3 regions of the Kitasatospora sp. NPDC023120 genome follow, and region 1 is predicted to be linked to each of the others. Evidence: riboswitches for the same ligand, from Rfam matches in the RefSeq annotation. Region 1 holds a riboswitch; each other region holds the start of a gene.
What was found. A riboswitch is a leader RNA that binds a small molecule or an ion and turns the genes downstream of it on or off. The one in region 1 is predicted to bind S-adenosylmethionine.

Region 2: linked by a shared signal. The riboswitch ahead of thrC (threonine synthase) and the one ahead of ACZ3TI_RS26835 (IclR family transcriptional regulator) in region 1 are both predicted to bind S-adenosylmethionine.
Region 3: linked by a shared signal. The riboswitch ahead of ACZ3TI_RS06820 (aminotransferase class V-fold PLP-dependent enzyme) and the one ahead of ACZ3TI_RS26835 (IclR family transcriptional regulator) in region 1 are both predicted to bind S-adenosylmethionine.

The regions. Positions count from the first base shown of each region.
Region 1 is NZ_JBVHHY010000019.1:136,120-146,076, reverse strand. It holds gene ACZ3TI_RS26875 (glycoside hydrolase family 15 protein) at 1-738, opposite strand, end outside; gene ACZ3TI_RS26870 (hypothetical protein) at 999-1,520, shown strand; gene ACZ3TI_RS26865 (DUF7144 family membrane protein) at 1,677-2,120, shown strand; gene ACZ3TI_RS26860 (SHOCT domain-containing protein) at 2,197-2,475, opposite strand; gene ACZ3TI_RS26855 (DUF6325 family protein) at 2,522-3,001, opposite strand; gene ACZ3TI_RS26850 (hypothetical protein) at 3,316-4,554, shown strand; gene ACZ3TI_RS26845 (STAS domain-containing protein) at 4,730-5,131, shown strand; gene ACZ3TI_RS26840 (DUF7144 family membrane protein) at 5,168-5,596, shown strand; SAM riboswitch class I at 5,738-5,880, shown strand; gene ACZ3TI_RS26835 (IclR family transcriptional regulator) at 6,078-6,791, shown strand; gene ACZ3TI_RS26830 (hypothetical protein) at 6,822-7,109, opposite strand; gene ACZ3TI_RS26825 (NAD-dependent epimerase/dehydratase family protein) at 7,175-8,209, opposite strand; gene ACZ3TI_RS26820 (hypothetical protein) at 8,455-8,838, opposite strand; partial or broken gene ACZ3TI_RS26815 (AMP-binding enzyme) at 8,921-9,262, shown strand; gene ACZ3TI_RS26810 (formyltransferase family protein) at 9,308-9,957, opposite strand, start outside.
Region 2 is NZ_JBVHHY010000053.1:14,625-24,581, reverse strand. It holds gene ACZ3TI_RS39230 (glucosyl-3-phosphoglycerate synthase) at 1-906, opposite strand, end outside; SAM riboswitch class I at 1,055-1,189, shown strand; gene thrC (threonine synthase) at 1,206-2,513, shown strand; gene ACZ3TI_RS39220 (MoaD/ThiS family protein) at 2,558-2,836, shown strand; gene ACZ3TI_RS39215 (cold-shock protein) at 3,374-3,577, shown strand; gene groL (chaperonin GroEL) at 3,901-5,523, shown strand; gene ACZ3TI_RS39205 (hypothetical protein) at 5,621-5,977, shown strand; gene ACZ3TI_RS39200 (HD domain-containing protein) at 5,974-6,600, opposite strand; gene ACZ3TI_RS39195 (PadR family transcriptional regulator) at 6,665-7,018, shown strand; gene ACZ3TI_RS39190 (hypothetical protein) at 7,015-7,962, shown strand; gene ACZ3TI_RS39185 (copper homeostasis protein CutC) at 8,030-8,716, shown strand; gene ACZ3TI_RS39180 (HelD family protein) at 8,764-9,957, opposite strand, start outside.
Region 3 is NZ_JBVHHY010000003.1:410,429-420,385, reverse strand. It holds gene ACZ3TI_RS06845 (C40 family peptidase) at 1-525, opposite strand, end outside; gene ACZ3TI_RS06840 (NYN domain-containing protein) at 726-2,108, opposite strand; gene ACZ3TI_RS06835 (hypothetical protein) at 2,500-2,763, opposite strand; gene ACZ3TI_RS06830 (rhomboid family intramembrane serine protease) at 2,965-3,747, shown strand; gene ACZ3TI_RS06825 (Lrp/AsnC ligand binding domain-containing protein) at 3,789-4,070, shown strand; gene ACZ3TI_RS06820 (aminotransferase class V-fold PLP-dependent enzyme) at 4,085-5,464, opposite strand; SAM riboswitch class IV at 5,517-5,635, opposite strand; gene trpD (anthranilate phosphoribosyltransferase) at 5,744-6,820, opposite strand; gene ACZ3TI_RS06810 (response regulator) at 6,937-7,362, opposite strand; gene ctaE (aa3-type cytochrome oxidase subunit III) at 7,760-8,380, shown strand; gene qcrC (cytochrome bc1 complex diheme cytochrome c subunit) at 8,568-9,377, shown strand; gene qcrA (cytochrome bc1 complex Rieske iron-sulfur subunit) at 9,386-9,957, shown strand, end outside.

The sequences.
Region 1 (9,957 bases):
GAGCAGCTTGAGGGTGATCGCCGAGCGGTCCACCATCTGGCGCCAACGGCCTTGGTAGTTGGAGGACTTGAGCCACTCGTACCAGAACTCCCGGCAGGCGTCGAAGGCGGCGAGGTTGTCCGCTTCGGAGGGCGGCGACGACGGGGTGCCGCCCGGCGAGGAGGTGGTGAGGAGCACGGTGGCCAGCTGTCCCGCGTCCAGGGTGAACCGCGCGGTGACGTCGGAGCCGTCGGCCTGGAGCACGACCGGGTCGGTGGCCTGGACGCACAGGTGCTGGTCGGGGCTCTCCAGCACCGCGCAGCGTTCGTCCGGCAGGGTGAGCCGGTGGGTGGCGCGGCCGTAGTCGAAGCGGGGGCGGCACTCCAGCAGGAAGGGCACCCGCCCGCGCACCACCCGGGCCGTACGGATGATCCGGTGCCGGTCGCTCGGCGTCGGCGAGGTGTCGGGGAGCATGAAGTCGAGGACCTCCGCCACGCCCTGCGGGGCGAGGAAGCGGGTGATCAGGATGGCCGTGCCGGCGAGGTAGAGCTGTTTCACCTGGGCGTCCGGCACCGCGTCCCGGTCGACGGCGAGCCGGCAGCGGCCGCCCTTGGCGTGGTCCAGGATCGAGGCGAAGAGGCTGGGGGAGTCGAACCGGGGCGTGCACCACCAGTCGATGTCGCCGTCGGTGGACACCAGCGCGGCGGTCTGCAGGTCGCCGATGACCCCGTGCTCGGCGATCGGAGGGTATGGGTTCACGTCGGGCTCCCCGGTGGACGAGGGAAACGGCCTTCACGGCCACGGTACGAACGAGGGCCGGGCCGCGGATCACCCGGCGTGGGTGAGTGGCGCTCCCCTCCGTCCGCCCGGCGCCGCGAGGAGGCGCCGGGCGGGCGGAGGGGGCGTCGCCCGGGCCCCGGCTCACCTGCCGGGGGTGAGGCCGGGCCCCCGGGAACCGGCGAGGATGGCCGCAACGTGCTCATCGGTCGTCCCCCGGCGCGGGGACGGGAGGAGGCGCCGTGGCAACGTCCCGCAGTCGTTCCCCCGCCCCGCCCGGGCCGGTCCCGGACGGGGCCGCGAACCGGACGGACTACGCCGGCGCGGTCTACGGCTCGATGCTGGCGGCTTCCGTGATCGCGGCCTCCGGTGCCTACGGACCGCATCCGCGGCTGGCTCTGATCCTGCTGCTGGTGATCACCGGGCTGGTCTTCTGGATCGCCCACGTCTACGCGCACGTGGCCGGACAGCGCGAGGTAGGCCGCCGGGTCACGTGGCGCCAGGTGCGCGAGATCGGCCGGCACGAGTGGCCGCTCGTCGAGGCGTCGGCGCTGCCCGCCCTGGCGGTGCTGGTCAGTCCCTGGCTCGACGCGGGGGAGACCGCCTGGCTCGCCCTCGGCGTCGCCGTGGCACAGCAGGTGGCCTGGGCGACGCTGGGCGCCCGCCGCGCGGGCGCCTCCTCGCACCAGGCCGCCGTCGAGGGCGCGGTCAACCTGCTCCTGGGCCTGGTCATCGTGGCGGCCAAGGTGGCCGTCGGGCACTGAATCACCCGGCCCGGGTGGTGCCGCCGCCGTGCGGACCTGACTGAGTGGTGGCATCGGGCCTTTCGCCGCCGCCGCCGACACCCGGCCGGCGGACCCGCCGGTCCGCCGCTGCCACGGTCGAGCGCGGCACGGCCGCACCCCCAGTTGGAGGCAACCATGACCGCCACCGCCCCGCACGGTGCCGCTCCGGCAGCCGGCACCCGCGGCACCGGCTCCGGACTGATCACCTTCGCCGGTGTGCTGCTCGTCCTGCTGGGCTCCCTCAACGCCCTGGACGGCATCGCCGCCATCGCACGGTCGCACGTCTTCGTCGCCGACGCCCACTTCGTCTTCGGCGACCTGAGGGCCTGGGGCTGGGCGATCCTGGCCCTGGCCGTGCTCCAACTGGCCGCGGCGTACGGTGTGCTGGCCACCCGCGCGCAGTGGGCCCGCTGGACCGGAGTCGTCGTGCTCGGCCTGAACGCCTTCGCGCAGATGGCCTTCGCCTCCTCCTACCCGCTCTGGTCGGTGACCGTCATCGCGATCGACGTGATCGGCATCTACGCCCTGACCGCCCACGGCGGACCCGAGCGGGGTTCCGGGCCCGGAAGCGGGGCGTGAGCGCACCGGTTCGACGCGACACGGCGGTGCCCCGTCCCGGTCCGGCCGGGACGGGGCACCGCCGTGTCGACGGCGTTCAGCCGGCGAGGAGCCGCTGCTTCTGCGCCGCGAACTCCTCGTTCGTGAGAACCCCCTGGTCCCTCAGCTCCGCCAGCTTCTGCAGCTGGGAGATCTTGTCGTCCATGCTCGCCGGGGCGGGCGCGGCGGGGGCCGGGGGCGGGGGCGGCGCGGGCTCTGCCACCGCGTCCTGCTGGGCCCAACGACCCGCCTGACGGCGGGAGACCCGGTTGGACACGGCGGTCGCCGTTCCGGCGACGACAGCGGTGCGCGCCATTCCGCGCAGCAGTCCAGGCATGACTCGTTTCTCCTCTCGGTGGCTTGGCCGGGGCGTTACCGGGGCTTCACCCGGTGGCGGACGGCCCGGGGGCGGAGTCGTCCCCGGCACCCTCCAGCGCGTCCAGGGACTGCAGTAGGTCCTGCACGGGCACCCGGCCGGAGGCGACGACCCGGGCGCCGCTGTGGCGCAGGGCGGTGGCGAACGGCGCGGCCCAGGTGTTCTCGTAAATGAGCACACCGGCCGAGTTCCCGGGCTCGATGACCCCGGCGGCCTCGCCCAGGTCCTCGTCGCCGAGCAGCCCCGAGCCGACGCCCTCGAAGACGGCCAGGTCCAGCCGCCCGTCGCCGTCGAAGTCGGCCAGTTCCATACCCGTGACGCTGCCGTCGGTGTCCTTGCGCACGAACGCGAAGTCCAGGATGCGGATCACACCCCGGTCCACCAGGTCGATCAGCAGCGGAAGCCCCTCCCCGGTCATCCGGTTGCCGGGGAACTCGACCACCAGGTAGTCGATGGGCCCGGTCTCGGCGAGGACGTCCTCGGTCATGGGGTGCTCCTTCCACGTGGAGTCCGTCGCCCGGCCCGCCGGGCTGGGCGCTGCTTCGACGGTAGGGCGCCCGGCCCGCGCGCGGATCACCTGCTCAGGGTGAGTGCCTCGTCCGGGCGGCGCAGTCCGGTGTGCCGGACGACGGACCTGCGGCGTGAATGGTGAAGAGCGGCGGCAGGGCCGCCCGCCGACCGTTGGGAGCATCGTTGAACGGGCCACTGGAACCGCCTCCGTCAGAGCCCCCTGCGGGCACGCCGTCGAACGGGGGCGCGTCCCCGGAGCGCAGGCACCGCTCCCGCGCGGTGGGGATCGTCGTGAGCACCGTCTCGGCCGTGCTGATCACGCTGACCTGCATCCTGGTGCCGGTCTCGCTGCTCACGGTCTGGGTGCACGACATCGCCCTGGACACCGACCGGTACGTCTCGACGGTCGCGCCGCTGGCGACCAACCCCGCGATCCAGGACGCCGCGGTCAACCGGATGGCCCAGGCGGTGGACGCGAAGGTGGACGGCCCGGCCGTCGCCTCCGACCTGGCCGCCTGGCTGGAGTCCCAGGGTCTGCCGCCGCGCGCCGCCGGGGCGGTCAAGTCGCTCGGACCCAAGATCGACGACGCGGTCGACCAGGTGGTCACCAAGGTCGCGACCAGGGTGGTGCAGAGCGACGCCTTCGCCACCGTCTGGACGGAGGCCAACCGCAGCGCCCACGCGGCCGTGGTCCATGCCCTCACCGGCCAGGGCCGCGGCGCCGTCGGGGTCAGTGACGGCACCGTCACCCTCGACGTCGGGAAGGCCGTCGACCGGCTCAAGGACGAGCTGGTGGCCGCGGGCCTGACCCCGGCCGAGAAGATCCCGGACGTCAACAAGCAGCTGGTGCTGTTCCAGTCCGACAAGCTGGCGAAGATCCGCGGCGCCGCGCACGCGCTGGACGTGGTGGGCAACTGGCTGCCGGTGGTCACCGTGCTGCTCGGCGCGATCGGCGTCGTGCTGGCCCGGCGCCGGCGCCGGGCCCTGGTGACCACGGCCCTCGGAGCGGCCGGCGCCTGCCTGCTGGTGGCGATCGCCCTGGTGATCGCCCGCCACTACTACCTCGACCACCTGCCGCCCGCCGTGCAGTCCCCGGCGGCCGCCGCGGCGATCTTCGACACACTGCTGCACTTCCTGCGGGTCAGCCTGCGCACCGCGATCGTCCTGGGCGTGGTGGTGGCGCTCGGCGCCTACCTCTCCGGCGCGGGACGGCTGCCGCGCTCCGTCCGCAGCGGGGCCGACCACGCCGCCGACTCCGCCGCCCGCTGGGGCACCGCGCACGGCGTGCACACCGGACGGGCCGGTACCTGGACCGATGCCCACCGCCGCTGGCTCGTCATCGCGGCGGTGCTGATCGTGGTCCTGGTCTTCGCGCTGTGGAACCACCCGACCGTGCTGACCGTGCTGCTGCTCGTCCTGGTGCTCCTCGCGGTGCTCGCCGTCCTGGCGCTGCTCGCCGCCACCGGACGGGCCGATGCGGGACGGGCCGACGCCGGTCGGGCCGACACCGGGAGCGGCGCCGACGTGTGACGTCGCCGGAGGCCGTGCGGGGAACGGCACGAGGCGGGTGGTAGGGCGCCGGGCGGGGCCGTACGGGCCGGGCCGTGGTCCGTCCGGCCCAGGACAGGACGGGTCTCCGGTCCTACCGTGAGACGTAGGGCTCTGTTCCAGGCCCTCCGCCAGCCGAGCTTCCGAGGCGGTTGCCATACGAGCCGACGACGACCTGCTCCGCACCAGAACCGGGCTGTACGGGGACACCGCGCTGGTGTCGCTGGAAGGCGAGCTGGACCTCGCCACCGCGCCGCTCGTGACCCGGGCCGTCGTCCGCGCCCTCGCGGCCCGTCCGCAGCAGCTGAACCTCGATGTCGCGGCCCTCACCTTCTGCGACGCCGCCGGTCTGCGGGCCCTGCTCCAGGCCCGCCGGGCCTCCCGCGTGCACCGGGCCGACTTCCACCTCGTCGGCGTCCGGCCGGGGCTTCGCCGGGTCCTCGCCCTCCTCCGGGCCACCGACCTCCTCCTGCCCCCGCCCGCGCCGGTCGACGGTCGGCCGGGTGCCGTCTCCCCGGAACCCCTCTGTTCAGCTGCCCAGCCCTCCCGTCTCCCGTAGCCCGCGGGGCGGGTTTCCAACGAAGGAGTCAACGCCATGACCAGCAGTGTTGCCGGTTCCAGCCGTACCGATCCGGCCCCCGAACAGCGCCCCTTCGCGACGGGTCTGACGATCTTCGCCGCGATCATGCTGATCGCGGGCGGGATCATGGCGATCTTCCAGGGGATCGCCGCCATCATCAAGGACGACCTGATCGTCATCACGCGTCACTACGTGTACTCGATGAACACCACGGGATGGGGATGGATCCACCTCATCCTCGGAATCGTCATCGTCGTGGCGGGCGTGGCGCTCTTCAGCGGCTCCGGCTGGGCCCGTGTCATCGGTGTCGTCGTGGCCGGGTTCGGGATGATCGCCAACTTCCTGTGGCTGCCGTACTACCCGTTCTGGTCCATCGTCCTGATCGCGATCGACGCCTTCGTCATCTGGGCGCTGTGCGTCGGCACGACCAAGAAGGCGGTCTGATGACCACCGGAACCACCCGGCCCGGGCGCTGACAGCCTGACCGGCCCGGACCCCGGCACCCCGCCGGGGTCCGGGCCGCGCCGTGCCCTCGGTGGTGGGGGGCTTGGCGGGCGGCCGGGGGAGTCTTGTATCGTTCCTCGCGAATCATCCAGAGGGGTGGAGGGACCGGCCCTACGAAGCCCCGGCAACTCCCCGTTCGACCCGGCGTCCGAAGTACGCGCCGCATCGTCCGGGATCAGTGCCAACTCCGGCCTGCCGCCACTGTGGCGCGGGAAAGATGAGGAGACACGGTGCTCTCTGTGCTGTCCTTCGCCCGGGCGCTTCCCGCCCCGGCGCTTTCGCGTACCCGTCTCGTGCCCGGCGCAGGCAATCGGCCGACTTCCGCGGCCCGTCCTCGCTGACCACCCCCGCTCCCCGCGGGGAGCCTCCCGGAGCGAAGCCCACCCGCCGCTCCCGGGATACGAGACTGGAGTACCCATCCATGGAGAACACGAGCGGCGTCGGCGTGCTCGACAAGGTCACCTCGATCCTCGGCACCCTGGAGGCCGGCCCCGCCACCCTGGGCGGACTGGTCGCCGCCACCGGTCTGGCGCGGCCCACCGCCCACCGCCTCGCCGTCGCACTCGAACACCACCGGCTGGTCACCAGGGACGTGCAGGGCCGGTTCATCCTCGGCCCCCGGCTCGCCGAGCTCTCGGCCGCGGCCGGCCACGACCGGCTGCTGGCCGCCGCCGGCTCGGTCCTCACCCACCTGCGCGACGTCACCGGGGAGAGCGCCCAGCTCTACCGCCGGCAGGGCGAGATCCGGATCTGCGTGGCCGCCGCCGAGCGCCTCTCCGGCCTGCGCGACACCGTTCCGGTGGGGATCACCTTCCCGATGAAGGTCGGCTCCGCCGCCCAGGTCCTGCTCGCCTGGGAGGAGCCCGAGCGGCTGCACCGCGGACTGCAGGGCGCCCGCTTCACCGCCACCGCGCTGAGTGGCGTACGGCGGCGCGGCTGGGCGCAGTCCATCGGCGAGCGCGAGCTCGGGGTCGCCTCCGTCTCCGCGCCCGTCCGCGGCCCGTCCAACCGGGTGGTGGCCGCCGTCTCGGTCTCCGGCCCGATCGAACGGCTCACCCGCCACCCCGGCGCCCTGCTCTCCCAGGCCGTGGTGGAGGCGGCGAACCGCCTCACCGAAGCCCTGCGCCACCCCTGACCGTTCCCCCACACCCCTCCCGTGCCCGGCTCAGGCCCGGGGCCGCAGCACGGCGGGGGAGGGGCGGGGGATCCGGCTGACCACCGAGCCGATCAGGGTGCCGATCGACACCCCGAACACCGCGGACGGCTCGAACCGCAGCGCCGCGACCCGTACCTCCGGCGCCCCCAGGGCCCGCCCCAACCCGCGGAGTTCCTCCTCGACCTCGTGCACGGGCAGCCCGCCGCCCAGCAGGGCTTCCCCCAGTTCGAGCAGCAGACGACGGAGCGCGTCGGGCGGGGCGCCGCTGCCCCGGACCGATGGAGACTTTCCGGACATGGCAAGTGTCGTCCCACCCCGCCCGATTCGCTCCGCATGTGCCCCGGTCCGTCCAGGGGGAGCCGTCAGGCGTGGTGCTCGGCCAGCCAGCGGTCCTCCGCGTCGTAGTCGAAGGCCAGCGGGCTGAGCGCGCGGGTGAGCAGGGGGAAGGCGTCCTGCCAGGGGCGGTCGGCGGTGGCGCGGACCATCCACTCGACCGTCTCCGGCAGGGACTCCGCGTAGCCGGTGACCGGCCGGTACCCGAGCTCCCGCTCCGCCGCGCCCAGGTCGAGCAGGACGGGCAGCGGGACGGACCACGGGGTGCCGCCGAGGCCGTCCTCGGGGAGCCCGTCCAGCAGGACGTCCTCGGCCTCGTGCCCGAGCACGGCGTCCACCGCGGCCGCGATCTCACGGACGCTCGGGGTCGCCGGGTCGCCCGCGTTGACCTTGCGGGTGCCGGGCCTGGCGGCGGCCAGCCGGATGACCTCGGCGATGTTGGCGACGGCGGAGGTGTGGAAGCGGCTCTCGCCGCGGTACGGCATCAGGCGGACGCGGCGCCCGTCCAGCGCCCGCTTGACGAAGAACCACTCGCGGGGCAGCGGCGAGCCCGGGCCGTGGATGGCACCTGGCCGGACGATGGTCACCGGGAGGGCGTCGGAGGACAGCAGCTCCCGTTCCAGCGCCGCCTTGCGGGTGGCGTTGGAGGTGTCGCCGGGCTCGGTGGTGGGCTGGTCCTCGGGGATCGGCACCGGGTACACCGGGAAGGCGGTGTCCTGGGTATCGAAGCCCCGGCCGTCGCCGTCCACGTAGACGTTGACGGAGGAGACGACCACGGCCGAGCCGATCCGGTCGCGCAGATCGATCAACTGCCGGGCGTGGCCGTCGTCGTAGGCCACGATGTCCACCAGGACGTCGCAGCCGTCGCCGAGTGCGGCGGCCAGGGCGCCGGGCTCGTTCCGGTCGAGGTGCACCGGGCGCACACCGAGGTCGGCGGACCAGCCGGGGCCGGAGTCGGCGGTCCGGCTGACGGCGGTCACCTGCCAGCCGTCCTCGGCGAGTCGGCGTACCGCGAGGCGGCCGATCTGGCCGGTCGCCCCGACCACCACCGCTGTCCTGCTCATGGGTCCTGCCCCTCGTTCGTCGTCAGGTCGTCACGCAGTCAAGTCTTCACGCAGTCACGCAGCCACGTCGTCATGTCGTCGGAGCGCCCGCGCCGGGCCGTATGCCACCCGCCGGCCGGCCGGCACCGCGATCGCCGCGGGCCGGAGCGAAGGCCGGCCCGCGTCGTCGACCAGGGTGACACACGAACCGTCCGTGTCGTCGAACGGGCCGTTCATCGCGGCCGCCTGACGGGCATTCGGTCGTCTCACACGGCCCGGTCCACCGCGTCGAGGCGCTCGGCCAGGACGGCGGCGATCGCGGCCAGTGGCTCCGGGTTCAGCATGTCGCCGTGCCGGCAGGCGACCGGGTGGGTCTCGATCCGGCCGCCGACGTACGGCGCCCAGTCGGCCGGGTACTCGGTGTCGGGGTGCCCGGCGTCCGGGCCGGGCTTGTCGGCCACGGCCTCGAAGAAGAGCACGTCCCCGTCGAAACGCCCCGAGTCGTGCCGCCGCTGGAGGTTGACGTTGTTCGTGAAGGTCCGGGCCACCGCGGCGAGCCGGTCCGCCGTCAGGGAGCCGAGGGCGCTGCCGCTCTCCTTGGCGATCCGCAGGGCGGACTCGGGGGTGAGCGGCTCGCTGCCGGCCGACAACACCGGCCGCTTCCTGCAGTGGCGGCCGGGCACCCGCGCGGTGATCCACGACGGGACCACCCCCGTGACGGCGGACCACTGGTACCGCACCGGCGACCGGGTCCGCGTCGAGGACGGCGCCCTCGTCTTCCTCGGCCGCCTGGACGACCAGGTGAAGGTGCGCGGCCACCGGATCGAACTCGGCGAGGTGGAGGCCGCGTTGACCAGCCACCCCGCCGTCCGCGACACCGTCGCGGCGGCCGAGGACTCCGACCTGGGAGCCGTCCTGGTCGCCTACTACACCGGCTCACCCACCCCGCAGGCCGAACTCACCGCCTTCCTGCGCGAGTTGCTGCCCGTCCACATGATCCCCGGCCGCCTCACCCATCTCGACCGCCTCCCGGTCAACACCAACGGCAAGGTCGACCGCCGAGCCCTCGCCGCCCTCCGCACCCGGGGGAACTGACGACGAGGGCCCGGCGCGCCGGGTTCACCGCTCGTGGAGGGCCTCCCTGCTGCCGTTGACCCGCATCGTTCCCGGCAGGGCGATGAGTTCGGGCTTGAACAGCGGGGGTGCGCCCATCGCGGGCTCCCAGGTCGCCAGCTTCTCGTCCTGGGGGACCTCGATCCGGCGGTCCGCGGCGAGGTCGGCGACCACCTTGAGGAGCAGGCGCACGCCGAGCGGCGCCAGGTGGTCGCGCCACAGGCTCTGCGCGGTCGAGCCCGGGGGCACGATCAGGTGCTCCTGGGCGGCGAGCGGGCCGGCGTCGGTGCGCTCGGTGAGGTGGTAGACGCTGCCGCCCGTCACCTTGTCGCCGTCGCGGATCGTCCACCGGATCGCGTCCCGGCCGCGGTGCAGCGGCAGCAGGCTGGGGTGGTAGCCGATGGTGGCGACGGCGGCTCTGGCGCGGGTGTGCCGGCCGAGGAAGGCGTGGGAGTGCGCCGCGATGATCACGTCCACCCCGTCCGGGATGTGCATCGCGCGCAGTTCGGCGGAGTCCGTCCACGGGATGTCCCGGGGGAACGCCCAGGCGCGCAGGCGGTCCCAGCACATCGCGTTGCCCTCGTCGGACTGCCCCTTGCGCAGCCGGGGGGCCGCCGCGCCGACGATCTTGTGCCCCTCGGTCAGCAGGGCTTCCG
Region 2 (9,957 bases), on a different contig from region 1:
GCGGGTGAACTGGGTGAGCTGGGGGCGGACCAGGTCGGCGGAGGCCTTGAGGCGGTGGGCGCGGTCGAGGCGTTCGAGGGCGGTGCGGTAGATGGTGGCGGCCATCCGGCCGAGGGCCTGGCTGTCCTGGTGGCGGTGGTGCCGGACGCCGACATCCACCTGGGCCAGGGCGTCCAGGCCGACCAGCTCCAGCGCGTCGACCAGCAGGCCGAGTTCGACGCCGTAGCCGGTGGGGAAGGGCAGCCGTTCGAGCAGTGAGCGGCGGGCCGCGTACTCGCCGCCGAGGGGCTGGACGAAACCGGCGAGTTCCGGCCAGTGGAGGTTGAGGAGGGGACGGGCGACGAGTTCGGTGACGCGCCCGCCGCCGGCCGGGACGACGGCGCCGCTGTCCGTCTCCAGGGGGCGGTCGTACATGGCCTTGACCAGTTGGATGGACTCGTCGGTCAGGAGCGGGCCGATGATCCCGGAGACGAGGGCCGGGTCGAACTCGCGCAGGTCGGCGTCGACGAAGCAGACGATGTCGCCGTGGGTGACCAGCAGCGAGCGCCAGAGCACCTCGCCCTTGCCGGGGGCGGCGGGCAGCCGGGGCAGGATGGCGTCGCGGTGCTCGACGCGGGCGCCCGCCTCGGCGGCGACGGCGGCGGTGGCGTCGGTGGAGCCGGAGTCGACCACGACGAGTTCGTCGACGAGCGGGAGGCGTTCCATCAGCTCGCGGCGGACGGTGCGGACGATGTCGCCGACGGTGGCCTCCTCGTCCAGGGCGGGGAGTACGACGCTGACCGTGCTCCCGGTGCGTTCCTTCGCCGCGAGGAGGGTGCGGACCGGCCGGTCGGCCGCGCTCCAGGAGCGGCGGCGCAGCCAGGACGCCGCCTGCGGGAGGAGCTCGGGGATCGGTTCGGCGGGCACGGAAGTCTCCTCGGCGGGGTGGGGTGGGACGGGTCATCTCGCGTGGCGGACGGTCCCGTTGAGTGTTGACGCCTTCGGATACAGTCTTCGTACAGCGGTCGGACCTTCGCACGCCGGGGTCACCGTTGAGCACCACCACAATTTCACAAGCTCATCCAGAGGGACTGAGGGAACGGCCCGTTGACGTCCCGGCAACCTTCTCGCTCGGCTGTCGTCACAGGCCCCGGCGGGACAGGTGCCAATTCCGGCCCGTGACGCGACCGCGCCATGGGGAAGATGAGGAGAGAGGCCTCGCCATCATGGCTATCGACACCGTCGCACCCTCCCCCAGCCTTCGGCCGGGGGGACCCCGACCCGTGGACCTCGGCCCCGCCACCGCCCTGTCCTGTCGGGAGTGCGGCACCCGCTTCCCGCTCGGTCCCAGCTTCGCGTGCCTGGAGTGCTTCGGCCCGCTGGAGATCGCCTACGAGTTCGGCAGCGAGGGCGCGGAGGAGCTGCGCAAGCGGATCGAGGCCGGTCCGGCGTCGATCTGGCGCTACGCGCCGCTGCTGCCGGTGCCGGCGGATGTCGCCTCGAAGCCGAACCTGAACCCCGGCTGGACCCCGCTGGTGAAGGCGGACAACCTGGGGCGGGAGCTCGGGTTCACGGCGCAGCTGCACATCAAGGACGACTCCGGGAACCCGACGCACTCGTTCAAGGACCGCGTGGTGGCCTGCGCGATCGAGGCGGCGCGGGCGTTCGGCTACACGACACTGTCCTGCTCATCCACCGGCAACCTGGCCGGCGCGGTGGGGGCGGCGGCGGCCCGGGCCGGGTTCCGGTCCTGCGTCTTCATCCCGCACGACCTGGAGCAGGGCAAGGTCGTCATGGCCGGGGTGTACGGCGGCGAGCTGGTCGGCATCGAGGGCAACTACGACGACGTGAACCGCTTCTGCTCGGAGCTGATCGGCGACCCGGCCGGGGAGGGCTGGGGCTTCGTCAACGTCAACCTGCGGCCGTACTACGGAGAGGGCTCCAAGACGCTGGCGTACGAGATCTGCGAGCAGCTCGGCTGGCGGCTGCCGGAGCAGATCGTGATCCCGATCGCCTCGGGCTCGCAGCTGACGAAGATCGACAAGGGGCTGCAGGAGCTGATCAAGCTCGGGCTGGTCGAGGACCGGCCGTACAAGGTCTTCGGCGCCCAGGCCGAGGGCTGCTCGCCGGTGTCGGCGGCGTTCAAGGCCGGCCGTGACGTGATCAAGCCGGTCAAGCCGGACACCATCGCCAAGTCGCTGGCGATCGGCAACCCGGCCGACGGCCCGTACGTGCTGGACATCGCCCGCCGGACCGGCGGCGCGGTGGAGGACGTCACGGACGCCGAGGTCGTGGCGGCGATCCGGCTGCTGGCGCGGACCGAGGGCATCTTCGCCGAGACCGCGGGCGGGGTGACCGTCGGCGTGCTCAAGAAGCTGGTCGAGACCGGGCAGCTGGATCCGGCCAAGGAGACCGTCGCGATCAACACCGGCGACGGCCTGAAGACCCTGGACGCCGTCTCCGACGCCGGGATGACCGCCGTCATCCGCCCGACGCTGGACTCCTTCCGCGACGCGGGCCTCGCGTCCGCCTGAACCACCCCCCCCACCCGCACGGCCGCACCCCCGCAAGGAGAGCCATGAGCGCCAACGTCCGCATTCCCACCATCCTGCGCACCTACACCGGCGGCGCCGCCGAGGTGACCGCCGAGGGCGCCACCCTGGGCGAGGTCATCGCCGACCTGGAGAAGAACCACGCGGGCATCGCCGCCCGCATCCTGGACGACACCGGCAAGCTGCGCCGCTTCGTCAACGTCTACGTGAACGACGACGACGTGCGCTTCGCGGAGGGCCTGGCGACCGAGATCCAGGACGGCGCGGGCATCTCGATCATCCCGGCGGTGGCCGGCGGCTGCTGAGTCGCGCCGACCGCCATTCGGCCGCCCGCACGTACGGAATTCCGCTCTCCGTATGTGCGGGCGGCCGGTTGCATTCCGGCTGGAATATTTCCGACCCGAGTCGGAGTAGAGTGTCGCTCGGCTGGGAACAGGGGTTCCTTCCCGATCCCCTCGGCGTTCCGCCGGAGGGTGTCCGGCCGGTGGGACCGGCCCGTGAAACATGTCAGGCGGATGTCAGAATTACCCTGGGGATTTGGGTAATTCGTCCGCTATGTCCGGCGTGAAATGCCGAGATTCTCCCGATTCATCCCGTGCTGTCCCTTGCTGCCGTGGCGGAATTACCGGCGGTTGACCCTGTTGCAGAGGGCTTCGATCCGGATACATTCAGCGGCGGTCGACGCAATCACCCGCTCGTCGGAAGCCGTTCGGTGTCCCGCGCGGAGGGTTGCGGCGTGCACGGCTGCGCCCAGGGGGGGTTCCCCGGGCCGGCCTTCAACCAACCCGGGCCCGCGACCTGCGGGCGCGTGAAGGGCCAGCACAGCACTAGGGGAGTTCGGAATGGCTCAGGGCACCGTCAAGTGGTTCAACGCGGAGAAGGGCTACGGCTTCATCGCGGTCGACGGTGGTGCGGACGTCTTCGTCCACTACAGCGCGATCCAGATGGACGGCTACCGCACCCTCGAGGAGGGCCAGCGGGTCGAGTTCGAGATTTCCCAGGGACAGAAGGGCCCGCAGGCGGACATGGTTCGCGCGGCGGTCTGACCCCTTCCGACTCCAGGAGCTCGGCGCGGCCCACGGCTGGCTGCTCTCCCGCTTCTCGACGGGCCCGTACGACACGTGTCGTACGGGCCCGTCGCCGTTCCCGGGCGGCCCCGGAGGCGGCTCGCGGGTCGGCGATTGGGCTTGCACTCGACCACCCGGAGTGCTAATCATTGGCGTTAGCACTCACAGCGTGAGAGTGACAGCGGACCGGGTCGGTGAGGCCCCCGGGAGCGGTAGGGGAATGGACCCCCGCACACCAGGGCCGTCCGTCGCGGGCACCCCTTGGTCCGAGCAGTCGACCGTGTCCCGGAGGACCACTTCAGATGGCCAAGATCATCGCCTTTGATGAGGAAGCTCGCCGCGGCCTTGAGCGTGGCATGAACCAGCTCGCCGACGCAGTGAAGGTCACGCTCGGCCCCAAGGGTCGCAACGTCGTGCTGGAGAAGAAGTGGGGCGCCCCCACGATCACCAACGACGGTGTCTCCATCGCCAAGGAGATCGAGCTCGAGGACCCGTACGAGAAGATCGGTGCGGAGCTCGTCAAGGAGGTCGCCAAGAAGACGGACGACGTCGCGGGTGACGGCACCACCACCGCCACCGTGCTCGCCCAGGCCCTGGTTCGCGAGGGTCTGCGCAACGTCGCCGCCGGCGCCAACCCGATGGCTCTGAAGCGCGGCATCGAGAAGGCCGTCGCCGCCGTCTCCGACCAGCTGCTGGCCCAGGCCAAGGACGTGGAGACCAAGGAGCAGATCGCCTCCACCGCCTCCATCTCCGCCGCTGACACCCAGATCGGCGAGCTGATCGCCGAGGCCATGGACAAGGTCGGCAAGGAAGGCGTCATCACCGTCGAGGAGAGCAACACCTTCGGTCTGGAGCTCGAGCTCACCGAGGGCATGCGCTTCGACAAGGGCTACATCTCCGCCTACTTCGCCACCGACCTGGAGCGCATGGAGGCGACCTTCGAGGACCCGTACATCCTCATCGCCAACTCCAAGATCGGCTCGGTCAAGGACCTGCTCCCGCTGCTGGAGAAGGTCATGCAGAGCGGCAAGCCGCTCGTCATCATCGCCGAGGACGTCGAGGGCGAGGCCCTGTCGACCCTGGTCGTGAACAAGATCCGCGGCACCTTCAAGTCCGTCGCCGTCAAGGCCCCGGGCTTCGGCGACCGCCGCAAGGCCATGCTCGGCGACATCGCCATCCTCACCGGTGGCACCGTGATCTCCGAGGAGGTCGGCCTCAAGCTGGAGAACGCCGGCATCGACCTGCTGGGCACCGCCCGCAAGGTGGTCATCACCAAGGACGAGACCACCATCGTCGACGGTGGCGGCGACAGCGAGCAGGTCGCGGGCCGCGTGAACCAGATCCGCGCCGAGATCGAGAACAGCGACTCGGACTACGACCGCGAGAAGCTCCAGGAGCGCCTCGCCAAGCTGGCCGGCGGCGTGGCCGTCATCAAGGCCGGCGCGGCCACCGAGGTGGAGCTCAAGGAGCGCAAGCACCGCATCGAGGACGCCGTCCGCAACGCCAAGGCCGCCGTCGAGGAGGGCATCGTCGCCGGTGGTGGCGTCGCCCTGCTGCAGGCCGGTGTCGCCTTCGACAAGCTGGAGCTGGACGGCGACGAGGCCACCGGTGCCAACATCGTCAAGGTCGCGCTCGAGGCCCCGATCAAGCAGATCGCGACCAACGCCGGCCTCGAGGGTGGCGTCGTGGTGGAGAAGGTGCGCAACCTCCCCGCCGGTCACGGCCTGAACGCCGCCACCAACGAGTACGTCGACCTGGTCGCCGAGGGCATCATCGACCCGGCCAAGGTCACCCGCTCCGCGCTGCAGAACGCCGCCTCCATCGCGGCGCTGTTCCTCACCACCGAGGCCGTCATCGCCGACAAGCCGGAGAAGGCCGCCGCGGCCGCCGGCGGCGGCATGCCGGGCGGTGACATGGACTTCTGATCCTGATCGTCTTCTGATCGGATCGGTTGATTCCGGATCGTGTGGGCGGTTCCCTTCGGGGAGCCGCCCACACGGCGTTTCGAGGGAGAATGGGCGGATGGCTTCCGACGACATCGAGACCGCGCTGCACAACGCGCGGGCACTGATCCTGGCCGACCTCACCGCGCGGGACGTGGCGGACGCCGCCGTCGTCTCGCTGGTGGAGCAGGCGGTGACGCACCGCCGCTGGTGGCTGGAGCAGTGGCCGGACGGCACCGAGTACGTGCTCGGGCTGGTCGCCCAGGACGTCCAGGACGCACTGCTGGAGGCGTACGGTCGCTGGCCGCTGTGCACCGAGTGCGCGGCCGACGGGGACCCGCACGCGCTCAGCGTGGAGCCGGAGCTGGGGCCGGAGCCCCACTGGGTGTGCGGCAAGCAGGGCGCGGTGGTGGCCCCGGTGGGGAAGCTGGTCTAGAGGGCGTCGAGCTCCGCCGTCAGGTTGGCGCGGGCGGTCTCCGTGAAGCGCTCGCGGGCGGCGGGGGTGCGGTAGAGCGCCGGCAGCGCCAGGAGCCCGCGCAGGACGGCGGCGCGGCCGGTCCGGAAGTCAGGGTCGGGGACGAAGCCGTACTCCTCCCGGACGGCGGCCGCGTACGCCGCGTACGCCTCGGGGGTGCCGCCGAGGACAGCGAGGTCCGCGTCGCAGAGCACCTCGCCGTCGCGGTCGCCCGGCGCCGGGTCGTGGCCGACGGTGAGCAGGACCAGGCGCTCGACCTCGGCCACCCGGGCGGTGGGCAGGCCGGCTGCGGTCAGCGCGCGGACGGCCAGGGCGGCGCTGCGCTCCTCGTTCCCCGTGCGGTCGGGGCGGTAGACGGCGTCGTGGAACCAGGCCGCGAGACGGGCGGCGTCCGGGTCGTCGGCGTGCCCGGCGAGCTCGTCGACGTGCCGCAGGACCGCGCGCAGGTGGTCGGCGGTGTGGTAGCGGCGCTGCGGCTCGGACCAGCGGCGCAGCAGTTCGCGGCCGTACGGCTCGGGGTCGGCGGTGGTGCCGCAGCGGTGCAGCAGGGCGGTCCAGGCGGTGAGCAGGTCGTCGGTCGGCATGGAGCACATTGTGGTGGGTGATTCCGGTGGACGGGATGTGCCGGTCAACGATATATGTAGACGCATGACAGAACGCTCCATGCAGGAGCCGACGCTGCTTCTGCTCACCGCGCTGGCCGATGCCCCGAGGCACGGCTACGCGCTCATCCAGGAGATCGCCGCGATCTCCGACGGCCGGGTCAAGATGCGCACCGGCACGCTCTACGGCGCGCTCGACCGGCTGCTCGGCCAGGGCCTGATCGAGGTCGCCGCCGAGGAGGTGGTGGACGGCCGCGCCCGGCGCACCTACGCGCTGACCGACACCGGTCGCGGCGCGCTGGCCACCGAGGCCGAGCGGCTGCGGGCCGTGGCCGCCGAAGCCGAGCGGCGGCTCTCCGCCGCCGCTGTCCGTCCGAGGGTCAGGGGGGCCTTCGCATGAGCATGAGTGATTCGACCGTCGCGGTCCGGACGGCGCTGGCGCTCTACCCGGTCCGCTACCGCCGCGAGCGCGGCGACGAGCTGGCCGACGTCTTCGCCGACACCACGGCGGAGGTCGGCCGGGCCGCCAGGGTCCGGGAACTGTTCGACCTGGGGGCGTACGGGCTGCGCATGCGGACCGGGCTGACCTCCACTTCGACGGGCGGGCGGCTGGCGGCACTGGCCGCCCCGCTGGTGGTCGGCTCGGCCGCCGGACTGGCGGGGGGCAATGTGCTCATCGAGTACCTGACCGGTGACGCGGCCGTGCTGTCGGGCCCGGACTGGGAGCTGGGCTACTTCCTGCGCTGGGGGCTGCTGCTGGGGGCGCTGCTCTCGGTCGGCGCGGCGCTGCTCGGACGGTGGACGGCGGCGAAGCTGCTGGCCGGGGTGGCGGCGCTGGCGGCGGGGGCGGAACTCGTGGCGGCGGTGACCGATCCCGTCGTGCTGCAGCCGCTCTGGGTGTTCCTCGAGGCCTTCCAGTGGGACGGTCCGTTCGTGCTCTGGGCGCTGGTGCTGCTGGCCGCGCCGAAGGACGCACTGTCGGTGCCGGCGGGCCGGGAACGGGCCCTGATGGCGGCCGCGGCGGTGCTGACCCCGGTCGCGGCGTTCGGGGACAACGTCTACACCAGCTGGTACCACCTGGACCCGCAGTGGCGGGCGGCGATGGTCGTGGTGCCGCTGCTGATGACCCTGTCGGTGGTGCGCGGCTGGTACCTGGTGGCGGTGCCCGGGCTCGCGGCGCTGCCCTGGGCGCTCAGCGTGAACCTGCACGGGCTCTGGCAGCAGGAGGGCGGGGCCTGGCGGCTGCTGCCGATGGCCGGGGTGGTGGTCGCGGTGGCGGTCGCGCTGGTGCTGGTCGGACGGCGCAAGGGCGCGGCCGGGCCGGGCGGCAGGCTGCCGGCCTGAAGCGGGGGCCGGAACGGGGGAGGGGTGTGGTCTCGCCCTGCTCGGGCGGGTGTGGCAACCTACTGATATGTCTAGACCAATTTTCGAAGTCATCGCGCTGACGCCCCAGGACGCCCAGGCCGCCGAGTCGGGCGGCGCCGACCGGCTCGAACTGGTCACCGACATGGCTGCCGACGGGCTCACCCCGTCCGTCGAGGACTTCGCCCGGATCCGGGCCGCCGTCGGCATCCCGCTGCGCGTCATGCTCCGGATCCGGGACGGCTTCGCCCCCGGCGACCTGGACGAGCTGTGCGCCCGGGCCACCGCGCTGCGGGCCGAGGGCGCCGAGGAGTTCGTCTTCGGCTTCCTCGACGCCGACGGCGCCGTCGACCTGGCCGCCACCGCGACCGTCGCCGAGGCGGTGGCCGGCTGCCGCTGGACCTTCCACCGGGCGGTCGACCACAGCGCCGACCGGGCCGCCCTGCGGGCCGCCGTCGGCGCCCTGCCCGGGCTGGACACCTTCCTCACCTCGGGCGCGGCCGCCGGGGTGGACGCCGGGCGCGAGGTGCTGTCGGCCGAGCTGGCCCGCGCCGGGGAGCCCGGGTACCGGCAGCGGATCCTGATCGGGGGCGGCCTGCGGGCCGAGCACCTGAAGGAGCTGCGGGCGGAGGGATTCGACGCCTTCCACGTCGGCGGCGCGGTCCGGGTCGACGGCTGGCGGACGCCGGTGGACGCGGCCAAGGTCGCCGAGTGGCGGGCGCGGATCGACGCCTGAGCGTCCCGCGGAAGGGCCGACCCCACCGGGTCGGCCCTTCCGCGTGACTAACGGAGCTGCTCGGGCAGCGGCTCGCTGTGCAGCACGGTCAGCCCGGAGACGGCGCGGGTCAGTGCCACGTACAGCCGCCGCAGGCCGGTCCGCTCGTCCGGTTCGCCGGCGATTACCGCGGCCGGCTCGTCCAGCACCACGTAGTCGTACTCCAGGCCCTTGGCCAGCGAGGCCGGGACGAGGGTGAGCCGGGCCTCGGCGCTGGTCTCGGTGCCGGGGGAGAGGTGCGGCAGGCCGGCGGCGGTCAGCGCCTCGGCGAGCAGCGGGATCCGGGCATCGGCGGCGATCAGGCCGGTCGAGCCCTCGTGCCCCAGCGCCTCCCGGCAGGCGTCCAGGACCGCCTCGGTCGAGTCTCCGTCGGTGATCCGGCGGATCGTCAGCGAGCCGGGGGCGTCGCGGACCGAGCCGGCCGGGGCCAGGCCCGGGGCGATCGCCGGGAGCAGCCGGGAGGCGTACGCGATGACCTCCTCCGGCACCCGGAAGCCCTTGGTCAGCTCCTCGACGTGGGCGTCCGGCTTGCCCAGGTGGTGCAGGGCGTCCGGCCAACTCGCCGTCGCCCACGGGGTGGTGCCCTGGGCGAGGTCGCCGAGGACGGTCGCCGAGCCGGTGGTGCAGCGGCGGCCGACCGCGCGGTACTGCATCGGGGAGAGGTCCTGCGCCTCGTCCAGCACCACGTGGCCGAGCGAGGGCGTGCGCTGCACCAGGTCCGTCGCCTCGTCCACCAGGACGGCGTCGGCCGCCGTCCAGCGGGCGGTCTTCACCGAGCGGCCCGGCTTGGGCCACAGCACCGCCTGCTGCTCCTCGGGGGTCAGCACGCCCTCGGCGCACGTGGCCAGGAACTCCGGGTCGGAGAGCAGCCGCAGCACCAGCTTCGCCGGGTCGACGGCGGGCCAGCACTTCTTGACCACCGCCTTGACCGCGGTGTTGCGGGCCACCGCGTCCTGCACCCGGTCGTCCGGGGCCTCGCCGCCCTGCTCCATCTTCAGCAGCACGGCGTGCGCGATGCGCTGCGGCAGGGCGTCCCTGGCGGCGCCGTAGCGGACCTCGCGACCCTTCAACTCCTCGATGATCTCCACGAGTTCGTATACCGGGACGCGCCAGCGGCGGGAGCCGCGGACCACCACGCAGGGCTCGGTGGGCAGCGTGATGCCGGCCCGCACCGCGCGGCGCAGCACCTCGGCCATCCGGGC
Region 3 (9,957 bases), on a different contig from region 1:
GAGGTCCTTGGTGGTCGTGTCCAGCGAGGCCAGCACGGCGGCCGCCTCGGCCTTCTCCTGGTCCAGCCGGCGCTGCTGGTCCAGCAGCGACTTGAGCGCCTCGGCCTGGGTGGTGCTGGCCTGCTGGACGGTGGAGGCCTTGTCCAGGTAGCCCGACGGGTCGGAGGAGAGCATCAGCTGGACGGACGGGTCGATGCCGTTGGTGCGGTACTGCTCGCCCGCCACCTCGGCCAGGCCGACCTGCAGCTGGGTCATCTGCTCCTGACCGCGGGCCACCTGGTCCTGCAGCTGGTCGGCCTGCTTGCGCAGCTGGTCGGCCCGCTCCTTGGCGCCGTTGTACTTCTCCGCCGCCTGCTCCTGCTCCTCCTGGAGCTGGTCGATCTGCGCCTTGACGTCCGTTTTGTTCGGCTGCGGCGCGGCGTGCGCGGCCACCTGGGCGGAGAGGGCGACCGCGGTCGCAGCGGCAGCGGTGAGCACGGAGATCCGCGCGCGGCTCGGCTGCTTGGGACGGCGGTGGGAGGCCAAGGGACCGGCTCCTTCTTCCATCGGACTCACCTGATCGGATGAGATTCCGGAAAATAGGTTTGACGCCAGACCCTAGTGAAGATCTATCCGTTTTGCTACTCCCCCGTAAGCGTGAACCCGCTTTCCCACACCGGCTTCACCGGACCCGCACACGGCCCCGGAACCGGCACTGACCAGGCGTCATTCCGCCCGGTCGGCGCTCACGGCCGGGCCAGCCGATTCAGCAGCAGCACCGAGGCCACCGGGCGCGCGCCCGCCTTCCGCACGCCCTCCGCGACCTCCCGGTCGGCGGACACCACCACGACCGGACGGCCCTGCGGCTCGGCCCGCACCAGACGGCGGATCAGCTCGTCCGCGGTCTCCCCGGTCCGGCTGAACCGCACCCGGACCCCGCGCGGCGGCGCCATGATCACCGGCACGTCCAGGTCCTGCCCGTCGAACACACAGGTGACCTCCGCCTGCGTGCGCTGCGCCAGCATCGCCAACCCGCCCAGCAGCCGGATCCGCTGCTGCTCCAGCGGCAGCGTCGGATAGCCGGTCTTGGTCACGTTGTAGCCGTCCACCACCAGGTGCACCTGGGGGATCGCCAGCAGCTGGTCCAGCAGGGCCGGATCGTCCTCGGCCAGCCCGCGCCGCGCCACGTCGTGCGGCGAGGCCGCCCCCGGCACCACCGCCTCCACCAGGTCCGCCGGGCGGATCTGGGAGACCGGCAGCGCCAGCTCCCGCTGCAGCCCCTGGGCCGACTGCAGCACGGTGTCCAGCAGCAGCCGCAGCCGCATGTCCTCGACGCTGCGCCCCTCGCGGGCCGACCGGCGGCCCTGCTCCACGGCGTTCTCCAGCTCGGAGACCCGGTGCCTCAGCCGACGCGCCTCGGTCTCGGCCGCGCTGCGCTCCGCCGCGCCCTGGGCCTTCACCGCCTCCAGCTCCCCGACCACCCGGCGCGTCTCGGCCTGCGCCCGGCGGGTGTCGCTCTCCAGCGACCGCAGCTTCTTGCGCAGCGACTCGGCCTCCCGCCGCACGCCCTCGGACTCCGCGCGCTGCCGCTCCAGGTCCGCCCGCGCGGCGGCCCGCACCTCGGCCAGCTCGGTCTGCAGCTTCTCCACCAGCCGGGCCGACTCCGCGGCCGCGTCCTCGGCGCCGGCCCGCTCGGCCTCCTCGCCGGCCTCGGCGACCAGCCGGCTCCAGCCCGCCGAGCGCACCAGGTAGGCGGCGGCCGCGACGTCCATCGGATCGGCGGCGCCCGGGACGCTGCCCGACTCCAGCGCCCGCACCAGGTCCGGCTGCCCGAGGCGCAGCCGCTCCGCTATCCGCACCCGGAAGGCCGGCTCCGCCTCCAGCGCGGCCGCCAGCGCGGTGGCCGCATACTTGGCACGCCGCGCGGGAGTGAACTTCACGTACTGACGCAGGCTCTGCGGGAGCTCGCCCGGCGGCAGCCCGCCCAGCGCGTCCGAGGCCAGCCCGACCACGCGCCGGCGCACCCCCTCGGGCAGCGGCCGGTCGAGCTTCTCGACGGCACGCTCCGCCGCGGACTCGGAGGGCTCGGAGGACTCGGAAGCCTCGGAGGAGTCAGAGGTATCGGACAAACCAGCGGTGCCGGGGGCGTCGGACGTGCCGGAGGTGCCGGAGGTGCCAGAGGTGCCGGGGGTGCCGGGGGTGCCGGGGGTGCCGGGGGTGCCGGGGGTGCCGGGGGCGCCGGGGGCGCCGGGGGCGCCGGAGGCCCCGCCCTCCGGCCCGACGGCTCCGGACGCGGCGCTCTCCGCCGGGCCCGTCCCGGCCTCCGACGCCTGCTCCTGCGCAGCGGGCCGAAGCCCCTGCGCTTCGCCGGGCTCCTTCGCTGCGTCCACCACGTCCTCGGCTCCGATCCTGTTCTTCCGGCGGGTACGGCCGCGACCGCCCCCTGTCGTCACGCTCCGTGCGTCTTGTCTGTATTGTCCCGTGCGGCGGACGGGCGCACCGCCCGCCGCAGCTGCGGGGTCAGCCCTGCTCGGTCGGGGTCTCCGCGCCCTCGGCGCCCGGACGGGCCACCAGCTCGACCTGGTCCACGGCGTTGCACCAGCGGCAGCGCACCGACTCGACGGTCTCGCTCAGCACCTCGGTCTCCTCGACCTTGGAGTCGCCGGCCAGGTCGAAGTGCAGGAACTCGGTCACCCGCGCGGTGCGGGTCACGTCGAACCGGGTGAGGTTGCCGCACAGCGTGCAGCGCCAGCGCGTCTCGGACGTCAGGGCGGGGACGGTCATCGGGGGTCCTCTCGGGTGGTCCCTGCGTGGGCTAGGCGCTCCCCCCGGAGCCCCGGCGTCGGCGGCGGGAGGCGGGATTGCCCGGCCCAAGCCTATTGCCTGGGGCAACCACCGCGACCACCGGTCAACGGAATAGCGGGGCTGGTCCACCTGCCGTAAACCACCGTGTCACCTGGCGCGCCCGGAGGGATGCTTGGCCGCATGGCGCTCGCGGCTCCCGACCACACCGCCGAGCGGGGCGGCCGGCCGGAAGTGCCCGCCCCGGCGGTCACCTACGCCCTGATCGCGGTCAACACCCTGGTCTTCCTGCTCGGTCCGGCCGCCGGGCTCAATCCGCTGTACGGCACCGGCCAGGCCCGGGTCTGCGCGGAGCAGCGGTACGAGCAGCGCTGGGGCGCCGTCCCGGTCGAACTGCTGACCGGTCGGACACTGACCGCCGAACAGCTGGCCGAGGCCCCCGACCCGGTCCCCGGCTGCCCGGCCGCCCCGACCCCGGGCAAGCACCCTGCGCTGTCCGTCCTGACCGGCCTCTTCCTGCACGCCGGCTGGCTGCATCTACTGGGCAACCTGCTCTTCCTCCACGTCTTCGGCCCCACCGTCGAACGGCGGCTGGGCCGGCCCCGGTACGCCCTCTTCTACCTGGCCGCCGGCAGCCTGGCCGCGTACGGCTTCGCGATCGCCGAGGCGCACTCGCCGGGTTCCACCCGGGTGCTCATCGGAGCCTCCGGCGCGATCTCCGCCGTCCTGGGCGCCTACCTGCGCTTCCACCCGCGCTCCCGGGTGACCACGCTCGTCCCGCTGCTCTTCTTCCTACCGCTGCGCTTCCCCGCCTGGCTGGTGCTCGGCCTCTGGTTCGCGCTGCAGTGGTGGTCGGTGCACGCGGCGGGCCCGGGGGTGGCCTACCTGGTCCACGTGATCGGCTTCTCGGCGGGCTTCCTCTACGCCTGTACCGCGGTCCGCCACCCCCCGAGACGACCCGGCTGATGCCCGATACGCTGGCGGCACCCCACAAAGGAGCCCGAACAGTGATCACTGCCATCGTCCTGATCAAGACCAGTGTCGACCGCATCCCGGAGATCGCCGAGGCCATCGCTGCCATCGAGGGCGTCAGCGAGGTGTACTCGGTGACCGGTGGCTACGACCTGGTGGCGATGGTCCGGGTGCGCCGTCACGACGACCTGGCCGAGGTCATCCCGGGCCGGCTCAACAAGGTCCCGGGCGTGGCCCACACCGAGACCCAGATCGCCTTCCGCACCTACTCCCAGCACGACCTGGAAGCGGCCTTCGCCCTCGGCCTGGACGAGTAGCGGGGCGTACGGGCTCAGCCCTCTCGCGGGCCCCGGTCGATCTGCCCGGTGGCGACGCAACGCCCGCCCTCGTTGCGGTAGTTCCACGCCGCGCCGTCCGTGACCAGCTCGCGGACCGCGGCCAGGAAGCGGTCGACGTGCTCGTCCGGCGTCCCGGCGCCGAAGCTCACCCGGATCGCGTTCAGGCTGCGCTCACCCGGCAGCGAGGGCTCCGGCGCGCCGCACTCGGAGGGGGCGACGTCCTCGTCCCCGAGCAGCGTGCGCACCAGCGGGTGGGCGCAGAACAGGCCGTCGCGCACGCCGATGCCGTACTCGGCGGACAGCGCAGCCGAGAAGTGCGAGCTGTTCCAGCCCCGGACGACGAAGGACAGCACGCCCACCCGCGCCGAGCCGGCCCCGAACAGGTTCAGCACCTTGACCTCCGGGATCTCCGCCAGCCCCGCGGTCAGCCGGTCGACCAGCTGCCGCTCCCGGGCCTCCAGCGCGTCGAAACCGGCTTCGCTCAGCGCCCGGCAGGCGGAGGCGATCGCGTACGCGCCGATGACGTTCGGCGAGCCGGCCTCGTGCCGGGCCGGGCCGGTGTGCCACTGCACGGCGACCGAGCCGTCCGTCTCCCTGGCCACCGTCCGGGTCGCCCCGCCGCCGGCCAGGTACGGCTGCGCCGCGTCCAGCCAGTCCGCCCGGCCGGCCAGCACCCCGGCGCCGAACGGCGCGTAGAGCTTGTGGCCGGAGAAGGCGATCCAGTCGACGTCCAGCTCGCGCACCGAGACCCGGTGGTGCGGGGCCAGCTGGGCGGCGTCCAGCACCACCCGGGCGCCGTGCCGGTGCGCGGTCGCGGTCAGCTCGGCGACCGGCCACAGCTCGCCGGTCACATTGGAGGCGCCGGTGACGCAGAGCAGCTTCGGGCCCTCGGGCGCCTCGGCGAGCGCGGCGTCCAGGGCTGCCACCGCCTCGGCCCGCGAACGCGGTGCCCGCAGGTAGGTGACGCCCAGTCCGGCGTGCGCCCACGGCAGCAGCGAGGCGTGGTGCTCGGTCTCGAAGGCGAACACCCGGGTGCCGGCCGGAACGGCGCCGGCCAGCAGGTTGAGCGAGTCGGTGGTGGCCCGGGTGAACACCACCTGGTCGCCCTCGCGCAGGTCGAGGAACTCGGCGACGGTGCGGCGGCTCTGCTCGAAGAGGTCGGTGGACAGCTGCGACAGGTAGCCGGCCCCGCGGTGCACGCTGCCGTAGTACGGCGCGTAGGCGGCGACGTCGTCCCACACCCGCTGCAGCGCCGGCGCGCTGGCCGCGTAGTCGAGCGCCGCGTAGCCGACCTTCTCGCCGCTGGCGAGCGGGACCTGGACGTCGGAGCCCAGCACGGCGAGGGGGGCGCAGATCTCGGTGGAGAGAGACATGAGGATGCACTCCTTCAGGGGTGTAGGGACCCCGGGAGTGTCAGTCGTCGGGCGTCCGCGCTTGCCGCACGGACGGTTTGCCGTGGCGACCCGGTCCTCACCCAGGGCACCCCGCCACGGACGGAGGGTTGCCGGACAGCCAGCTGGGGCTTGACGCTGTCACTCATGACCTGCCGATGACTCTAGGTCGCGCCCGCCGGGTGGTCAAACAGGCATCCACCATCCGGACAGCGCGAAGGGCCTGCGGGAAGCGCTTCCCGCAGGCCCCCAACTACCGCCTCAGCTCCGGCTGGTGGCCCCCGACCAGCGCCGCAGCAGGTCCTGCGCGGCGCCCGAGTCGATGGCCTCCGCGGCCCGCGCCATGCCCGCCGCGAGCTGCTCCGTCAGCGGTGCGTCGCCCAGGTCGAGCGCGACCAGCGCCGCGGCCGTGTTCAGCAGGACGGCGTCCCGCACCGGCCCGTGCTCCCCCGCCAGCATCCGGCGCGCGACCTCCGCGTTGTACGACGGGTCCCCGCCGCGCAGCGCCTCGATGCCGACCAGCTCGATGCCGACGTCCCGCGGGTCGAAGGTGGTCTCGGTGACCGCCCCGTCGCGCACCACCCACACCCGCGAGGTGGTGGTGATGGTCAGTTCGTCCAGCCCGTCGTCGCCGCGGAAGACCAGCGCGGTCGAGCCGCGCCGGGCGAGCACCCCGGCGATCAGCCCGGCGAGCCGGGTGTCGAAGCAGCCGATGGCGTGCGAGGTGACCTTGGCCGGGTTGGTCAGCGGGCCGAGGATGTTGAAGGCGGTCGGCACCCCGAGGTCGCGCCGGGCCGTGGCGGCGTGCCGCATCGAGGGGTGGAACTTCGCCGCGAAGCAGAAGGTGAGCCCGACCTCGTCGGCGACCTCCGCGACCCGCCGGGCGGACAGGTCCAGCGCCACGCCGAGCTTCTCCAGCACGTCCGAGGACCCGCTGGAGGAGGAGGCGGCCCGGTTGCCGTGCTTGACCACCTTGGCACCGGCCGCCGCCGCGACGATCGCCGACATCGTGGAGATGTTGACGGTCTTCGCCCGGTCCCCGCCGGTGCCGACGATGTCCACCGCCGGGCCGGGGATCTCCAGCGGCTCGGCGTGCGCGTACATCGCGTCCACCAGACCGGTGATCTCGTCGACCGTCTCGCCCTTGGCCCGCAGCGCGATCATGAAGCCGGCAACCTGGACGGGGGACGCCTCGCCGCTCATGATCCGGTCCATCGCCCACGCGGTGGCCGAGCGGTCGAGGTCCTCCCCCTTCAACAGCGCCGCCAGGAGATCCGGCCAGGAGCGGACCACCTGCGCGGGGTCGCTACCGCCGTTCGCAGGGTTCACGTTCACCATGGCTGACTCCAGGTTGTCGGTTCCCCGCCGAGGGGGACGTCCGTACGGATGGAGCCAGCCTATCGAGCGGCGGGGCGGCTACGGTGCCGTCTTCTCCGATGCGGAAACACCGCTGTTCAACGGGTGGCCGGAGCCCGCTTCGCCAGCCGCGTCCGCAGCAGGGTGGCGACCGCCTCGGCCAGCGCCACCGGGTCCACGGGGTGGGAGATCGCGGCGTCGGCCCGGCTCCAGGCGGCGAGCCAGGAGTCCTGGGGCCGGCCGATCAGCACCAGCACCGGCGGGCAGCCGTAGATCTCGTCCTTCAGCTGGCGCCCGAGCCCCAGCCCGCCGGCCGGGACCGCCTCGCCGTCCAGCACGCAGAGGTCCACGCCACCCTTCTCCAGTGCCTTGAGCACCGCGGGGGTGGTCGCGCACTCCAGGTAGGACAGCTCCGGAAGATCCTCGGCGGGCCGGCGGCCGAGGGCCGTCAGCACCTGCTCGCGGGTGTTGCGGTCGTCGCTGTAGACGAGGACGGTGAGCGTCTCATCGGTCGTGTACGCCATGGACCCTGCTCCCTCAAGTGTGATCCGGACCACGTTCGCCTGATCCGGATGCTACTCCCGATCACCCTCCGCCGAGGCCCCCTCGCGCACGTTCCCCATCAAGCCGCCGCGCCCCGGGCTCACCCGGCTGGAGGACGGCTCGTCACCCGGAGCCGTCCAGTCCACCCGTACGGCCGACCGCGACCCCCGCTCCCCTACCTCCTGGGGCTACGCCGCCCGTGCAGCGACGCGCCGGGCAACGGGGTCGCGGGCCGCTCCGAGGAACCGTCAGAAAAGGGACACGCCGCTGCTCAGCCGCCGTACGGACACCCCGCCGCCCCCCAAGCGGGCATACCGCACGCACCGGACACTCCGAGGGACACCCCCCGGCGTGAAGACGGAATAAGGGACCGACATAATGTCCGTCGTGGCGACAGCAACAGCAGTAGAAACCGGGCACGCGCACGGATCGGTCAACCGGCCGAACATGGTCAGCGTCGGAACGATCGTCTGGCTCAGTTCCGAGTTGATGTTCTTCGCGGCCCTCTTCGCGATGTACTTCACGCTCCGCTCCGTCAAGGGAGCCGAGTTCTGGACCGAGAAGGCCCACGCCCTCAACGTGCCCTTCTCCTCGGTCAACACCACGATCCTGGTGCTCTCCTCGCTGACCTGCCAGCTCGGTGTGTTCGCTGCCGAGCGCGGTGACGTGAAGAAGCTCCGCGCGTGGTTCATCCTCACGTTCGCAATGGGCGCGATCTTCATCGGCGGCCAGGTGTACGAGTACACCGCGCTGGTCAAGGAGGACGGCCTGTCCCTGTCCTCCGACCCGTACGGCACGGTGTTCTACCTGACCACCGGCTTCCACGGTCTGCACGTGACGGGTGGTCTGATCGCCTTCCTGCTGGTCCTGGGCCGGACGTACGCAGCCAAGCGCTTCACGCATGAGCAGGCCACCGCCGCGATCGTCGTGTCGTACTACTGGCACTTCGTCGACGTCGTGTGGATCGGCCTGTTCGCGACCATCTACCTGATCAAGTAACCAGCTGATCAGGTCGCTGGCCACCGGCTGCGGCCCCCGCCCTCACCGGCGACGGGCCGCTTCTGCCGGTGCCGACGCTCCCACCGACCGACCGCGCGCGCAGCCCTAGACAGGCAGCCTCGTGCCGGCCAGACCGGCCGCCGGGTGCACCCACCAGTCGACCAGATCCTGACACCGGGGTTATTCCGTGAAAAAGCTCTCCGCACGACGGCGCCACCCATTGGCGGCGCTGGTCGTCCTACTTCTCGCCCTGGCGGCAACCGGGGGGCTGTACGCCGCGTTCGCGCCCGCCGACAAGGCGCAGGCCGACGTCGCCGCGCAGTCGCTCGCGATCGATGAGGGCAAGAAGCTCTTCGCCGTCGGTTGCTCTTCCTGCCACGGCCTGAACGGCCAGGGCGGCAGTGACGGTCCGAGCCTGGTCGGCGTCGGTTCCGCCGCCGTCGACTTCCAGGTCGGCACCGGCCGCATGCCGGCCCAGCAGCCCGGCGCCCAGGTGCCGCGCAAGAAGACCATCTACACGCAGGCCGAGATCGACCAGCTCGCCGCCTACGTCGCCTCCCTCGGTCCCGGCCCGGTGACCCCGAAGGAGGAGCAGTACACCTCGACCAACCCCGAGGACATCTCCAAGGGTGGCGAGCTGTTCCGCACCAACTGCGCCCAGTGCCACAACTTCGCCGGCCAGGGCGGTGCCCTGACCAAGGGCAAGTACGCCCCGTCGCTGGAGGGCGTGGACGCCAAGCACATCTACGAGGCCATGCAGACCGGCCCGCAGAACATGCCGTCGTTCCCGGACGGCACCATGCCCGAGGAGCAGAAGAAGCAGATCGTGGCCTTCGTCCGCCACACCACTAGCGAGGAGCCCAACCCCGGTGGTCTCACGCTGGGCAGCCTCGGTCCGGTGACCGAGGGTCTGTTCGGCTGGATCTTCGGGCTCGGCACGCTCATCGCGGTCGCGATCTGGGTCGCCGCCCACACCACCAAGGCCAAGAAGTCATGAGCCACGACATGTCAGAAGAGAAGCTCCCGGAGTCGCACGGCTCCGCCGGCGAGGTGGCCGAGCACGGCAACCCGTTCGCCGACCCGGGCCTGCCGGCCCACGAGCCCCGTCGCACCGACATCGACGAGAAGGCCGCCGCGCGCGCCGAGCGCCAGGTCTCGCTGATGTTCGTGATCTCGATGCTCGCCACCGTCGGCTTCATCGCCTCGTACGTGGCCATCGACCCGGACAAGATCGTCTACATCTTCCCGCTGGGTCACGTCAGCGCGCTGAACTTCGCGCTCGGCCTGACCCTGGGCGTCGCCCTCTTCATGATCGGCGCGGGCGCGGTCCACTGGGCCCGCACCCTGATGTCGGACGTCGAGCTGCCGGCCGAGCGTCACCCGATCGAGGCCTCCGACGAGGTTCGCGCGGACGTCATCGAGCAGTTCAAGACCGGCGCCGCCGAGTCCGGCTTCGGCCGCCGCAAGATGATCCGCAACACCCTCATCGGTTCGATGGCGCTGGTCCCGCTCTCCGGCGTGGTCCTGCTCCGCGACCTCGGCCCGCTCCCGGAGAAGAAGCTCCAGGAGACCGGCTG